DNA from 4 places in the Pelotomaculum sp. FP genome. Region 3 is predicted to be linked to each of the others. Evidence: riboswitches for the same ligand, from Rfam matches in the RefSeq annotation. Region 3 holds a riboswitch; each other region holds the start of a gene.
What was found. Region 3 has a riboswitch for cyclic di-AMP ahead of Psfp_RS11305 (dihydrodipicolinate reductase C-terminal domain-containing protein). Riboswitches for the same ligand answer to the same signal wherever they lie in the genome.
Positions count from the first base shown of each region.

Region 1: another riboswitch for cyclic di-AMP. It lies ahead of eam (glutamate 2,3-aminomutase); the one in region 3 lies ahead of Psfp_RS11305 (dihydrodipicolinate reductase C-terminal domain-containing protein).
Region 2: another riboswitch for cyclic di-AMP. It lies ahead of Psfp_RS22110 (CAP domain-containing protein); the one in region 3 lies ahead of Psfp_RS11305 (dihydrodipicolinate reductase C-terminal domain-containing protein).
Region 4: another riboswitch for cyclic di-AMP. It lies ahead of ablA (lysine 2,3-aminomutase); the one in region 3 lies ahead of Psfp_RS11305 (dihydrodipicolinate reductase C-terminal domain-containing protein).

Region 1 covers NZ_QFGB01000020.1:53,413-57,257, reverse strand. The annotation lists gene Psfp_RS09915 (ClC family H(+)/Cl(-) exchange transporter) at 1-673, shown strand, start outside; gene eam (glutamate 2,3-aminomutase) at 706-1,974, opposite strand; cyclic di-AMP (ydaO/yuaA leader) riboswitch at 2,096-2,254, opposite strand; gene Psfp_RS09905 (ABC transporter substrate-binding protein) at 2,972-3,760, shown strand.
Region 2 covers NZ_QFGB01000005.1:15,243-19,087, forward strand. The annotation lists gene Psfp_RS03300 (hypothetical protein) at 1-185, shown strand, start outside; gene Psfp_RS03305 (hypothetical protein) at 248-652, shown strand; cyclic di-AMP (ydaO/yuaA leader) riboswitch at 1,033-1,357, shown strand; gene Psfp_RS22110 (CAP domain-containing protein) at 1,425-2,849, shown strand; gene Psfp_RS03315 (SPOCS domain-containing protein) at 3,039-3,845, shown strand, end outside.
Region 3 covers NZ_QFGB01000025.1:34,055-37,899, forward strand. The annotation lists gene Psfp_RS11295 (NAD-dependent epimerase/dehydratase family protein) at 1-61, opposite strand, end outside; gene Psfp_RS11300 (aldolase/citrate lyase family protein) at 54-884, opposite strand; cyclic di-AMP (ydaO/yuaA leader) riboswitch at 1,204-1,363, shown strand; gene Psfp_RS11305 (dihydrodipicolinate reductase C-terminal domain-containing protein) at 1,513-2,292, shown strand; gene Psfp_RS11310 (universal stress protein) at 2,478-2,915, shown strand; gene Psfp_RS22645 (DUF2680 domain-containing protein) at 3,165-3,461, opposite strand; gene Psfp_RS22650 (hypothetical protein) at 3,422-3,676, opposite strand; gene Psfp_RS11320 (ATP-binding protein) at 3,789-3,845, opposite strand, start outside.
Region 4 covers NZ_QFGB01000032.1:35,152-38,996, reverse strand. The annotation lists gene ablB (putative beta-lysine N-acetyltransferase) at 1-563, opposite strand, end outside; gene ablA (lysine 2,3-aminomutase) at 538-1,836, opposite strand; cyclic di-AMP (ydaO/yuaA leader) riboswitch at 1,976-2,130, opposite strand; gene Psfp_RS13030 (mechanosensitive ion channel family protein) at 2,422-3,513, shown strand; gene Psfp_RS13025 (response regulator transcription factor) at 3,565-3,845, opposite strand, start outside.

The sequences.
Region 1 (3,845 bases), on a different contig from region 3:
ACAGGCCAACTATGGGATCGCTATTTTATTAATATTTTTTACTGTTAAATTTATATATACCATGATCAGCTACGGTTCCGGCGTACCGGGAGGAATATTCATGCCGATGCTGGTTATCGGATCGCTGGCCGGAGCTATATATGGTAATATGCTCATAGTCTATTTTCATATTGATCAACATTTCTTTAATAATTTTGTTGTTTTGGCCATGGCTGCTTATTTCACCGCCATTGTCAAGGCGCCGGTGACCGGCAGTATTCTAATTACTGAAATGACAGGTTCTTTTGACCATTTATTAGCGCTAATCATCGTTTCGGTAACTGCCTATATGGTTAGTGATATCTTAAAAACCGCGCCAATATATGAAACATTATTGGCGCGGTCACTGGTTAAAAAGAATCACAATATTTACTCCGGTTGGGACAATAAGACCCTGATTGAAGTTGCCGTATGTCTTGGTTCAAAGCTGGAAGGCAAAAGAATAATGGATATCGCCTGGCCACCTCACTGCCTGCTGATAAGTATTAAGCGGGGCGAAGCCGAAATTATCCCCAGGGGAAATACAAAAATCATAGTCGGTGATTATCTATTCGCGCTTGCCAATGAAAATGAATCGGCAGATATAAAAGAAGCATTGTCTCTCATGGCAGGGACCGCTCAAACCATGGAATAGATAACAATACCGTGCCAGGCGGGTGTAATCATTTATTCTCCTTCGGGCAGGCAACGGTAGTCCAGCAACCTGTTTTCCCACGTACGCATCCTTACTTTACCGTCTCCTTGGTTCAGTATATAAGGAGGCATAACAGGAGTTTTTCCGTAACCGTTGGGGGCATTGATAATGTATGTCGGGACGGCCAAACCGGAAGTATAGCCGCGCAGTTTTTCCATAACTGCAATACCCTCGTCCACAGACGTAATAAAATGGCGTGTACCCTTTACCGCTTTAGCTTGAAAAATATAATAGGGCTTGACCCTTATCTTCAAGAGTTCCTGGTTAAGTTTTTTCATAACGTGCGGGTCGTTGTTTATTCCTTTTAAAAGAACCGCCTGATTCCCTAAAACCACACCGGCTTCAACCAGTCTATCGCAGGCCTGCTTGCTCTCCGGTGTAATCTCCCGTGGATGGTTAAACTGAGTATTAATATAAATTGGGGGATGTTTCTTAAGAACCTCACATAACTCCGGTGTGATTCGCTGCGGCAAAGTGACAATGGTCCTGGTGCCCAGACGCTTTATTTCCACATGCTTGATATTATCCAGTTCACCCAGCAGCCAGTCTATCTTTCTGTCGCTTAGAAGCAGCGCGTCGCCGCCTGTGATCAGGACATCGCGAATTTCCTTGTTTTCCCGGATATAGTCCAACGCAGCCATTAGATTCTGATGTGGCTTGTGTTGATCCACCTCGCCGATATTCCTGCGCCTCTGGCAATGGCGGCAATACATGGCGCACTGGTTGGTAACGTTGATAATCAACCGGTCCGGATAGCGCCTGGTGACGCACGGCGCTGGGGAAGTGAATTCCTCGGCCATGGGATCGACATAACCGGTACTGTCCATCTCATCGATAGAAGGTACCGATTGCATGCGGATCGGGTCGTGGTTGCAGTCTCCTTCCATCAGCGAGGCATAGTAAGGTGATATTGCCCATCGATAACGCATCCCCACTCTTCTAATATGAGTGCACTGTTCATCATTAAAGCCAAATAGCCGGGCTAGCGTAAATACATCTTTGATCCGGTTGGCCATCTGCCAGTGCCAGTCATGCCAGTTTTCTTCGCTGGCGTCGAAATAACCGAGCTGCCTTTCCTTGTTAAAATTAATCATTTCCTGCATATCAAAACCGGTCTTTATTTCATCTTTTTTTTCCAGATAATCATTAATTCTCTTTTTTAAATCATCCGCCCGTTTAAGCGCAATAGCCTGTTTTTCTTCGTTCATAAATTCAAATTTCTCAATAGAAGGTATGGACATCACAAGTATCTCCTTTCAAATTTTATTTGTAATGCAAGAAATAAAGTGCAGAAAACCCCCGGAGCATACGTCCGGGGGCTAAAAGAGGTCAAGCAAGTCAAAGGCTGGTTGTAGACCGCCTGTTTCCTCCCTTTCAACGCTTACGAAGTTAGCTGACGGATTCGGGCCGAAAGAGTAGCCCTACGATGTCGACAACACGTTGGAGTCTGGTCGAGCACCGATTCACCCCGTAAATTGGTTCCCCCGCTTCTTTTTATGAAGAATTAAGCGAATTAGGAGCAATATTAAATTCAACATATACTGACAACAGACAACTTATATCATTCAATAAGGTTGTCTGTTGTCAGTATATCATAATAAATTTTCCAGGTCAATCTTATATTGACGTTCTATTAATAATTAACCCCGGTGGTGCAATCAAGGCTGATATAATCACCATGGAACTATAAGAAATAGTTGCTGCTCCCCTAAAAAAATTATATTATTGCAGCTATTCCCCAAACTCCATACATGCCTCCCGGTCATAAGTTCCGAACCGGCATTGATACAATGAAGGAGTCTTAATAACTGTTAGACATCTCTGAATTGTACATACCCTCCTTGTAAAAGCCAGGGGCCATCAGAAATTTGGAAATCTTTTGTTTAGTCAGGTGATTTGCTATATTGACCAAGTAATCTAACTATGATATCATAAAACAACCAACAACTTGATTATATTAATAAAGTTGTCTGTTATTGTGTGTCACGCTAACTATTTTTCCCCATTGCAAGTCAAAGTAAGGTGAAATTCATAAAATTTTAGAATGTAATCGGAATATCCCCTGGTTATTTAAAGCTTATATCAAGTCAAGGCAGAATAGGTTAGCAAAACAAGCTAAAGCCAGTTTGCCAAAGTCCCAGGGATATTCCTGGGTTTTATGTTTTAAGATGCAAGTTTAAGGAGGTGGACAAGAGGACCAGCTTATAGAAAAATTTTTATGGGAGGCGAAATCATTTTATGATACGGAAAACCCTGTTATACGCGATTCTGGTGGCCATGCTGGTATTCGCCGTGGCCGGTTGCGGCGGATCTAAAGAAAGCGAAAATCCATCTACCGGCGAGCAGGTTAAAGAAACATTCAGTTGGTCCTGTTCCGGCCAATACCGCCCGTTTAACTATTATGACGAAGGCAATAACCTGACCGGCTTCGACGTGGAAATCGGCAAAGCCCTGGCTGAAAAAATGGGCCTGGAGCCAACACCTGTTACGGCACCATGGGACAGCCTGATTAACGGACTGCAGGCCAAGCGGTATGACGCCATTCTAGGCAGTATGACCATAACCGAGGATAGAAAGCAACAGGTCGATTTCTCAGACCCGTATTACGTTTCCGGAGGCCAGCTCTTTGTCTATACAGAATCGGGAATTAAAAGCATCGCCGACTTAAAGAACGATACCAAGATTGGCGTGCTCACCACGAGTACTTATGACGAAGAAGCAAGAAAATATTCACAAAATATTATTAACTACTCAAGTGACGAGACTGCTCTGCGTGACCTTGACGCCGGTCGCCTGCAGGCCGTCATCACCGACCGCTTTGTCGGTAAGCTGGCAATAGATGAGACCGGCCTGAAAAACATCGAAATGGTCGGAGACCTCCTGTTCGTGGAGGAAGTCGGTATTGCCTTCCGCCAGGAAGATGACACTTTGAGAGAAAAGGTCAACAATGCCCTTAAGGAAATTAAGCAAGACGGTACTTATCTGGAAATCAGTAAAAAGTATTTTGATCAAGACATCAGTAAATAAAAGGTTAGACAACCTTTTATTCTTATATTGCCAGCATGCTATTCCTACTAGAGGGAGGGGACACGCCCAGGCGGGTTCCCCCGCC
Region 2 (3,845 bases), on a different contig from region 3:
TGATTGGTAAACTAAACAACCTCGATGAACTGTTATTAAAGAGGTTTCGAAAAGGGCTGAAGAAAAAATTGTTTATTCTGACCTGTTTTGTCGATGGGGCGGATGGACAGGAGTGTCTGGTACTCACAGAGGGTTTAGGAGCGGTTTTTTACACCCCCAATGCAATCAAAAACTGGCGCCCGTAAAGGCGTTATCCCGATGCTATGGTTTGAACAGGAATTAAGCGCATCGGTAAAGGGCGGTGACCATGAGCAATAACATATCCGGTGGTTTCGAAAAGAGCTTTGCTCGTGGCTGTCAGGAAAACCACCGGCTTGGTAAAAAGAAATTAACTGAAGAAGCATATCTGGCCGGCAAGAACCTTGGCTATAACCTTGGATACAACCAGGGTTTTGAGTCCGGTTATGATAAGGGTTATGCTGAAGGCAGCAACCTTGGCTATAACAATGGGTTCGTCGCGGCGCTGCGAGGAGACGGGGAGGACGCTCTCCAGACCGACAGGACACCTGAGATACAGGTCCTTGAAACCATACGGAAACTGATCACCGGCGGACAGGCCAGAGTGTTCCTGACAGGTCCTTCTGCGAGAGATGCCGAAACTTTATTAAAGATCCTGAATATTGAAGCTGCGGTTGTCAACCGCTTCCAGTAAAAGCAGGTTTGGAACTGCTATGAAAATACCTGAATATGTTGAGAGAAGAATAAAAAAACCATTGAAAATCTGAATTATCCTGTATAGATCAGATTTGTTTAGCTTTTATAAGCCAGGTTGCTACATTTTAACATCTATTTCTAATTAGGTGTTAATTTGAAAGGTCAGTAGTTAAGTACCTTAGTTGCTAATATTTTAGGTCTTGAACTAATATTACCGGCTTTGCCATCGCGTCCCTTTAGCAGGTATAGTAGGCTGTACAAGCATTATCTTGTTCATGCCTATTTTTATTTTACCATGTTAGTCGCAGGCCCGGCAGCTGTAATTGGCAAGGGCGCATAGCGCAGCTTTCCAAATAACCAGCTAACTGGCGCTTGATGACTGAATAAAGGCCGAATCTCAATAAATTTGGGTACGGAGGAACCAATCTCAGGGGTGAATCCCATTGAGTTGTGCGCCAGGACATGAGAACAAGAAAATGAGACATTAAACGAAAGTTGCGGAAAGCGGAAATTTAAACAGCCAATTAAGCGGGTGTTGGAGGAAAAATGACAGGCGCTCCGTTGTCTGCGGCAAATGTCCCAACGGCTGCATTACCACCCAACTTCCCAGATCTCACGTCTAACGTCCCACCTCTCAAAGGGTAGGTTTATTCTTTTTACCGAACCCGTCAGCTAACTCCGGAGGCACAAAGAAAGGGGAAAATCAACTAATGAGCTTCCAGTCAAAAGGCCTAAGGCCGAGATCCTTAGTGTTTATGTTCCTTTTTGCCTTGCTGCTGACCCTGGGCTTAACGGGAACAGCCCTGGCGGCAGACGCCTATGTCCCCCTGACTACCGATGAATCACAGATGGTCGATCTGATCAACCAGGCCCGGACGAACGCCGGTCTGGCGAAACTCACGGTAAATCCGGCGCTTTCGGGCCTGGCCCGGATAAAAGCCCAGGACATGGCCTCCAACGGTTACTTCAGCCACACTTCGCCTACCTACGGGTCTCAGCAGGATATGATGAAGGCTGCTCAGATCGAGTTTGTTTACGCGGAAGAAAACATTGCCAAAGCTCCAACTATCGGTTCAGCCTTTAGCGCGCTGCAGAATTCAGGTACAACGCGGGCCAAAATGCTGAGCAGCAATTTTGACCAGGTTGGAGTTGGGGTGATCACCAGCGGTAATTACAAGATTATCGTGCAGATGTTTGCCGGAGGGAAAAAGGTAGTTACCACTCCTTCACAGCCACCGGTAGAATCCCCGGCGCCAACGGACAGCGGTCTGACCGCCGACGAGCAGCAGATGCTTAATCTGGTCAACCAGGAGCGGGCAAAAGCGGGACTGAAGCCCCTGCAAAGCGACCCGACCCTGGTCAAACTGGCCCGGATGAAAGCCCAGGATATGATTGACAATGGATATTTCAGCCACACTTCGCCCACCTACGGTTCGCCGTTCGATATGATGAAGAAGTATGGGGTGCAATACAGCTACGCCGGAGAGAACCTGGCCGGAGCTTCCACGGTTAGCAGCGCTCACGCAAATTTAATGAACTCGTCGGGGCACCGGGCCAATATCTTAAACAGCAACTACACCAAAGTAGGTATTGGGGTGGTCAGCGGGGGGCCCTACGGCAAGATGTTTGTACAGATGTTTATCAAGCCGGTGTCAGGTTCTCAGTCAACCCCAACTACGCCGACAACTCCAACTACGCCCACAACACCCACAACACCCACAACACCCACAACACCCACAACACCCACAACACCCACAACACCTACAACACCTACAACACCCACAACACCCACAACACCTACCACGGACAGCGGTCTGACCGCCGACGAGCAGCAGATGCTTAATCTGGTCAACCAGGAGCGGGCAAAAGCGGGACTGAAGCCCCTGCAAAGCGACCCGACCCTGGTCAAACTGGCCCGGATGAAGGCCCAGGATATGATTGACAATGGATATTTCAGCCACACTTCGCCCACCTACGGTTCGCCGTTCGATATGATGAAGAAGTATGGCGTGCAGTACAGCTATGCCGGAGAGAACCTGGCCGGAGCTTCCACGGTTAGCAGCGCTCACGCAAATTTAATGAACTCGTCGGGGCACCGGGCCAATATCTTAAACAGCAACTACACCAAAGTAGGGATAGGTGTAGTCAGCGGAGGCCCTTACGGCAAGATGTTTGTGCAGATGTTTAATGGCTAGATCCGGCCGCCCCTTCTTAGGGCTCAGATGAACGTACCCTTTTTTTACAAAAAAGAGTAATAATTAGCAGCGAAAGAAAGAGGACCTGGTTCCTCTTTCTTTCGTTTTTTCGTTTACGCTACGTTTTTAGCACTTTTTTGAATCACCCTCATATATTAGTATAGAAAAGTTTTGAAAGGAGGAGTAAATATGGCTGGAACCGAACGGCTTAAAGTCAATCTGGTCCAGGGTGAAAATAGAGTCCAGACCGTAGTCAAGGGACAGATTGAAGTTCCTGAAGCGAAGCCGGATGTAGAAAAAATTCTGTCAAAAACAGCAGACGCCAAAGTTAGAAACGTTAGTGTTGTCCCCAACAAAGTTATTGTAGAAGGAACACTCTCTATACAAGTGACCTACGTTGCTTTTAAGCCGGATCAGTCTGTCCACTCATTCGATGACGACTTGAATTTCACGACCTATGTGGATGTGCCGGGCGCCGAACCTGGAGATGACTACTTTGTTCAATTTACAGTCGAGGATGTGAGCCTGACTACCAGCAGAAGGAACCCGCGTAAATTTGACGTTGCAGCAGTATTGAGTACATTTGCAAAAATAACCCAAGTCGATGAGATGGAGATACTTACCGAAACGCCTGCAGGAAATGTGGCCCTGGAGACTGCGGATCTTACGGTTGAGCACCTGATTGGGGACAAAGAAACCAAGCAGATTATTGTCAGTGACGTATTTGAAGTACCTGAAGAAAAGCCGGAAGTTGAAAAAATCCTCAAGGTCAAGGCGGAGGCTGTAATAACCGATAAGAGACTGGTGGCCAACAAGGTCATTGTAGACGGCGAGGTCAGACTCCAGATCCTTTATGTCGCATTCGAACCCCGGCAGTCGGTTCACGACCTGCACCATACCATCAGATTCAGTGCTTTCGTGGAGGTCCCGGATGCTCAGCCAGGTATGAATGTCCACGTGCTGGCAGAGGTTGAAGCAGCGGATGTAGAACCGGTA
Region 3 (3,845 bases):
TGGCGCCAATAAACCCTGCCGCTCCGGTAACCAGTACGTGCCTGCCCTGTAGTTCATGCATAACAGAGGGGCTCCTTTCTGTCCCTGGACCGCGACATCACGCCGCGCCAGGCCCGGACCGCGTTTTCGAGAGCGTGCCGGTCCCGGGCCACGTCCTCAGGCGACCTCTGTTGTGCTTCTTTCAGCGCTCCAAGAAGGCGGTGAATCTCGGCGGCCATATCACGCCCCCGGATATCCCTGTGAAAAGAGCGCCGTAAAAAACTGTAACGGCAGCCCAGCCTGGCCATTTCAGCAATGAGCAGGCGGCAGGGGATGGGGTGGCCGCGTTCCGGCAAGGTAAGCCCGCCAAAGCCGAATGGAACTGTGAAAAAAGGCCGGGTATTCTCAACCGTTCCATCAACCAGGGCAGTAAAGATATTTGGTGTTTTTCGCTCAATGGCCAGATCGTTTAAGCCGGCGTAGACCCGGGATAACGGCAGGCGGGCTAATTGTCCGGCAAGCTTAAGCGCGGCAACGGTCTCAACTAAAATACCCACTCCACAACGGCCTCCGGCCCAGTCCAGAACCATTTCAACTTCTTCCAACGTCCGGACCATGGGGAGCAGAATTTCATCTGCTCCAGCTTTAACAGCCTGCGCCACTTCTTCTGCTGTTGTCGTGCCGTAACCGTTTATCCGGCAAATGACCTTCGCTTCGGTGCAGGCCCGAACCCGTCGCAAGTCTTCAAGGGTATCATAATTAATTTGGGTATCGGCCAGAGCTTGTCGCTGTTCCTTGTTCAGGGATTCCCAGTCAACCATGATGCTGTCAATCCCTGCGGCAACCGCTTGCCGGATGAATACAGGATCGGTCGAAAAAAGCACCAGTTCAAACTTATCAGTCATACTTACCTCCTCCCGTAGACAACAACCAGCGACGAATCCCAGGGCCCACGGGTGAGCTTTCCAAGTTTTATTTCTAATACGTTACCTGCCTTCAGAAGACAGTGCCTTCCATAAAAAATGAAAAATCTTCATCCCGGTTTACAATATATGAATTTGTTCTGGCTTATGACAGATAGGTTTTGATGTATCTTTTTGCCAAATCATGCTTGGCCGCGAGTCCGCCGATATAAGATTGACCTGGAAAATTTATTGTGATATACTCACAACAGACAACCTTAGTATATTACATAAGTTGTCAGTATGTATTAAACTTAATATTACTCCATATTCGCTTAATTCTTCTTTAGGAGAAGCGGGGGAACCAATTTCCGGGGGTGAATCGATAGTCGGCCGGACTTCAACCGGTTGCCGGCATCGTAGGGCTACTCTTTCGGCCCGAATCCGTCAGCTAACTTCGTAGGCGTTGAAAGGGAGGAAACAGGCGGTCTATAACCAGGCTTGGGCCTGCTTGACCTCTTTTACCCCCGGAAGATATATGCCGGGGGCTTTGTGTTCCTGGAATGGGGTGGCTAAATAATGGCTGCATGAAGCTGCGAGCAATCAGAATAAAAGTCAGGAGGTATGCCGCTTGAAAATTACGATTGGGATGTTCGGCTTTGGCAGGACGGGGTCAGTGGTGGCCAAAGAGATCATAAAAGATGAAATCTGCGAGTTAAGCTGGGTATTGAGAAAATCAACAGCCATGGAAGGCAAATATGCAAGCCGCTTGTTAGGCTTTGATCATAATGAAGGAATGATCTATTCTATAGAAGATATAGATTCCGAAGCTTTTTATCAAGATAATCATGTGGATGTAATCATTGACTTTTCATCTGCCAGTGCGATTGAGAATTATGAACAAGCGGCCCAGTATGGAACTCGCATCGTGTCGGCTATCTCAAAATATGATAGATTTCATCTGGAGCAGTTAAAGGCGCTGGGCAAGCAAACGGCGGTGTTGTATTCTCCTAACATCACTCTGGGCATTAATTTCTTGATCGAGGCTTCTAAAGTACTGCAAAGGATCGCTCCCCACGCTGATATCGAAATTATCGAAGAGCATTTCCGTGATAAAAGGGATGTTTCTGGAACAGCTTTGAGGATTGCGGAAGACCTGGGTCTTGATAAAAGGCAACATGTGAATTCCATCCGCGTTGGGGGGATAGTCGGTAAACATGAAGTGATTTTTGGCCTTCCCAATCAGACCATACGGATAGTACATGAATCATTAAATAGGGCGGCTTTTGGACAAGGAGCTATTTATGCTGCCAAATGGTTGATGGGTAAAGACAAAGGTATCTACACTATGGAGGAAGCTGTGGCCTTGAACTTTGTCAATAATACCCATGTTTTTGAAGTTGATGAGTAACTTGTTGGATTATAACAGAGTTCATTCCAACGGGGCGCGCATGCACTCCAATAGGATCGGTGCCGATACAGTTTTGACTTAAACTTATTTTCATTGCATAACATACAAAAACATTTTAAAATATTATTTAGAAAGAATGATAAGTCTCCAGTTGTTCATATTACTTTGAAGGAGAGGCATGAATTATGTTTAAAAAAATACTCGTACCGGTTGACGGCTCAAAATTTTCGGATCTGGCTATTGAAAAAGCAAAAGAAATAGCAGGCGCATTCGGCAGTGAAATTATGATATTAAATGTATTGGAAGTCTCTAAAATTGATTATCCGTCTAATCCTTATAAATTTTCACCGGAACTTATCGAAAATTATCAAAAAGAAAGCAGGATAATATCCAGCAAAATTTTAAACGAAGCCCAAAACATGCTTGAGGATATGTCGAATAAGGTCAGCATCCATTCGGTTGAGGGGAATCCTTCTGAAGAGATTGTCAATTATGTAAATTCTCATGATATTGATCTTGTGATCATGGGATCCAGCGGAATGAGCGGCGTGCTTAATTTATTAGGCAGTGTAACCCGCAAAGTTACGCTTGGTATTGAAAAACCAATTTTGATCGTAAGGTAAAATTAATTTGCAAATACTGTGTAAAAGGGGCATTTCGATTCAAATTATTTAAATCGAAATGCCCCTTTTCAATGTGTATTCTTAAAGTTTGCTATCATATTATGCGGAAAGCGGATCATTGTCTAGAGAGCAGGGGGGTTGCCGCCCGAGCTGCATTAATGTCTGAGTTTATTATGAAATTCGACCCAACCGGCAGGCCATGCGGTTTGCCTGGGCTCTGCCGGTTGCCTGGTTGATCTGTTCGGGCAACTACCTGTTTAATCCGTGTCCGAAGCCCATACCCTCGCCGTTTTTCATTGAACCATTTCCGTTACCCTTGCCATTCGCATTGCCCATACCACTTCCATCGCAAACACCGGTTCCGTTACCAATACCTTTGCCCTGTCCAAAGCCTGCGCCGTAATTCTTGCCCATTCCGGCATTGCCGTTTCCGTTACAGGCAGCCTGGCGGTTCTGTAGATTGTTATAAATGTTGTCTGCCTGTTCCTGTGTAAGCCTGCCGTCCTCTACTCGCTGGTCAAGCATGATTTTCTTTTGCTCAAGCATTTGTGTTTAAACTCATCCAGTTTGCCTGCTTCATTTGCTATTGTGCCGTAGGTCTTTCCTGCGGCACGCTCATTGTAAAGCTCCGAAACTGTTTTACCTGTCAATTCGGCTGTTATTTCTGCCGGTGTTTTTGCTGTTGCCGCATAGGCGGCGCCTGCCGCGCCCAGAACCCCTGCGACTGTTGCCACCACAAGCAGTTTCCTGAAGTTGATCATGAAATCACGCTCCTTATCTTTTTTTTGCAGCTTGTATTTTTATTATAAGGAACAATTGTGATAGAAGTATGTTAGAAGACTGAAAGAACGGTGATAGTCTTGAAAAAGAATATCATTTTTGAAGCTCAAACCAGAAGGTTGTGCCGGCCCCCTTTTTGCTTTCCACTCC
Region 4 (3,845 bases), on a different contig from region 3:
GTACTGTCTTGAGCGATGGTCGATTTGAGGTAATCGGGATCAAAAACCGGAAATGGATAAGTAGTAAAAACCTTTCTGTATAACCGGGCCAGGGCTGGGCAATGCTCCTTTTCACCCCACTTAAACGTTATCCCGTCAGGAATTATACGTTTTACTGTTCCGTCCTTGAACTTGGATACCAATTGATCGACCAATTCCTTGCCTCTGGCGTGTGAAGGTGTTTGTCGCTGGTTGCTTAGGTACAGGGCAAAGACGAGGGCTGTCTCCTTGCCCTTATAATAACCGGGAATAGCTGCCTCCAACTTCATCCCGGCGCCTGCAAAAGCGTTCATATAACCGGTTTTGGATTTAAGCCAGATCTTGTCGAGGCCGTTTTCTAAAGCCTTTCCCGCAAGGAGTTCAACCATTTCTCCTGCAGCATGGTCCCGTGTAAGGTTGAATTCATAGACAGTAATTCGCCGGTTATAGGGTGAAACCAGAATACGGCAGTCAAAAGCATTGCCCTCTATGATTTCCCAGCGATCCAAGTAAATATCTTCATTTTTTTTGATTTCGATAGACATGAGCTTCTCCTTTACGAGCGGTATAGCGAGCTTTGCGCCGGTTTCCTTCCGGCACCAGGCTTACAGTCAGGTTGGATGGGTCAAACAGCTTTTGCAGGCCGACCGGTTCATGCCTGATAATGTGTTCCTTACACAAGGAGCAGGTGGGGGAGCAACCGGAACCAGGGTTTTGGGGTTCCTCGTAGACACATATGACGCCCTCGTAGTTGCGCAATACAGTTTTGGTGTTGGTCATTGACAGCTGGTAATTAGGCAGGACCGGGATTTTGCCGCCTCCTCCCGGCGCGTCCACAACGTAAGTGGGTACGGCAAAACCGGAAGTATGGCCGATTAGCGCTTCCATGATTTCTATCCCTTTGGCTACAGGAGTACGGAAATGTTCGATGCCCCGGGATAAGTCGCACTGATAAAGATAATATGGACGAACACGGTTTTTCACCAGGAGGTGCGACAGTTTCTTGATAATCACCGGGCAGTCGTTGACGCCTCTCAACAGGACCGTCTGGTTGCCCAAGGGAATTCCGGCATCGGCCAGCCTGGCCAGGGCCTGGACAGCTTCAGGCGTGAATTCACGCGGGTGGTTGAAATGAGTATTGATCCAGACAGGATGATATTTCTTGAGCATCCTGACCAGCTCGTCAGTAATCCTTTGCGGCATGACCACCGGGGTACGGGTCCCAATGCGAATTACCTGTACATGTGGAATTTCCTTCACCTTGCGGATGATTCGTTCCAAATGGTTGGTGGAAAGTATAAAAGGATCTCCTCCCGACAGCAGGACATCACGTATTTCCGGGTGGGCTTTAATGTATTCAACGCCAAGGTCAATATCCTTTTCCGTTGTGCACCTGTTGTTGTCGCCCACTTTGCGCTTGCGGGTACAGTGCCGGCAGTACATGGAACACTCGTTGGTGACAAGCAGGAGCACCCGGTCGGGGTAGCGGTGGGTCAGGCCGGGTACGGGAGAATCTGCGTCCTCATGTAAAGGATCGTCCATATCGCCGCGTCCCTCTATAAGTTCCTGGGGATTTGGTATGCACTGCATACGAATGGGACACCTGGGGTCATCCTTGTTGATCAACGATGCATAATAGGGGGTGATGGACATAGGGAAGACATCGCAGGCCATCTGGATATCCCGTATCTTCTCATTATTGAAGTCGATATATTCGGCCAGTTCTTCCACCGACTGGAGCCTGTGCTTCATTTGCCATCGCCAATCCATCCAGTCTACAGTGTTTCTGGATTGTAGGGATAAGATTTTTGCATTCATAGGTTAAATACCTCCTGTCAATTTTTCTCCCCCGGCTAAACAGCATTAGGGTAACAATGGGGTTAAGGAAGAATAAAAAGGAAGTATATTGAAAATAAAATGGCCGGAAGAAAGATCCGGCCAAAAAAATATACAGCCCAATTCTTCCCTTGTACGCCTACGAGGTTAGCTGACGGATGCGGACTAAGGGTAGCCCTACCATTTGAGATGTGAAATGTACACGTCTCAAACAGATTAACCCCAAAAATTGGTTCCCCCGCTCTTCCTTTTGGGAAGACTCGGCGCTGATAGAATGGTCTTTGATATTCAATATGTCTTGATGTAATTTTAGTTATAAATATTTCTTATGTCAAATGAGATATATGGTAGCATATGGCAGTATACCGGAGTTATGGCATTGTAAACGGATACATGCACTTTTTATGCCTGAGTTTTAAAAATTTAGCCTTGCAGGGTTGTTTAATTACTGCTGAAGGAAATGCTGAGCCATATGGGAAATCGGAAATTTTTGTGATATAATATCCGACAATAGTCTTGTTTTATTGCGAGGTGGCTACAATTATCGATAAGCAGCTGGAGTTATATATGGACTGGATTAAGGATCTGTTTATCCCCGATCAGATGCAAATTTTCTTATACGACCTGGTATTATCCGTTTTAGTATTAGTTTTTACGTACATCCTTATCAAGGTGCTTTACCGCTTCTCGAACCGGGTATTGAGAGAAAGCGGGCAGGGCGATAGCGAGCAGGCAGAGAAGGGGGTTATTTCTGACGAAGCTATACGTTCGGCGCGTATTTTACTGCAGACAATAATCCTCTATGGGGGTTATTTTATAGCGGCTATAGTGATCCTGGAAATTTTCAATGTGAAGCTCATTTCACCGGACGATTTAAAAACGCTGGGCGCCAAAGTGTTAAAAATCATCGGGATCCTGGTTGGAGCGAAGCTGGCCATTAATTTCGGCCAGTTGGTTGTGAAGCAGGTTTTTGATAATCACGAAACGACCGGCCGCCGGGCGCAAACCCTGGAAATACTGCTGCGTAGCGCCATCACTTACCTCGTTTTCTTCATGGCCTGCCTGATGATCCTGCAAATTTTCAACGTTAACACCAGCGCCATCCTGGCCAGCGCCGGTATCCTTGGCCTGGCGGTAGGTTTCGGCGCGCAAAACCTGGTCAAGGATGTCATCAGCGGGTTCTTTATATTATTTGAAGACCAGTTTAGTGTGGGCGACTTTGTGCAAATAGACGCGGTAACCGGCACCGTGGAGGAAATAGGGCTGCGCACCTGTAAGATCCGCCAGTGGACCGGTGAGCTTAGCATCATCCCCAACGGGGGGATTACCCAGGTGACCAACTACAACCGGGGACCCATGCTGGCCCAGGTAACGGTGGGTATCGCCTACGAAGAAGATATCGACCAGGCCATCAAGGTATTGAAAGATGAGTGTGAAGCAGCCTGCCGGGAAATCGAAGCCATTATTGATGTGCCCCAGGTGCAGGGCGTTATTGAACTGGGGCTTTCATCGGTAGATATTCGCGCCGTGGCGCCTACTTTGCCGGGTGAACACTGGGCTGTAGAAAGAGAGCTGCGCAAGCGCTTTAAGTACGCGCTGGACCGGGCCGGTATCGAAATCCCCTATCCCAAGCAGGTCATTTACCAGAATAAAGAATAAGATACCGGGTACCTAATTTTAACTTATTGATAGGTCATTGCTTAATCGAAATCAGGAAATATTAAAACGATATCCTGTACCCCATATGGTTTCAATATAATCCGGATTAGATGTATCTTCTTCTATTTTTTCACGGATTCTCCGGATGTGAACGGCTACTGTCGCAATCTCTCCCACATTATCCACACCCCAGATCTTTTCAAAAATATGTTCTTTACTGAACACCCGATCAGGGTTCTCAGCCAAGAAGACCAACAGATCAAATTCTTTGGCGGTAAATGGAATTTCCTGGCCATTCAGGTGAACACGCCGGGAGCTTTTATTGATTACCA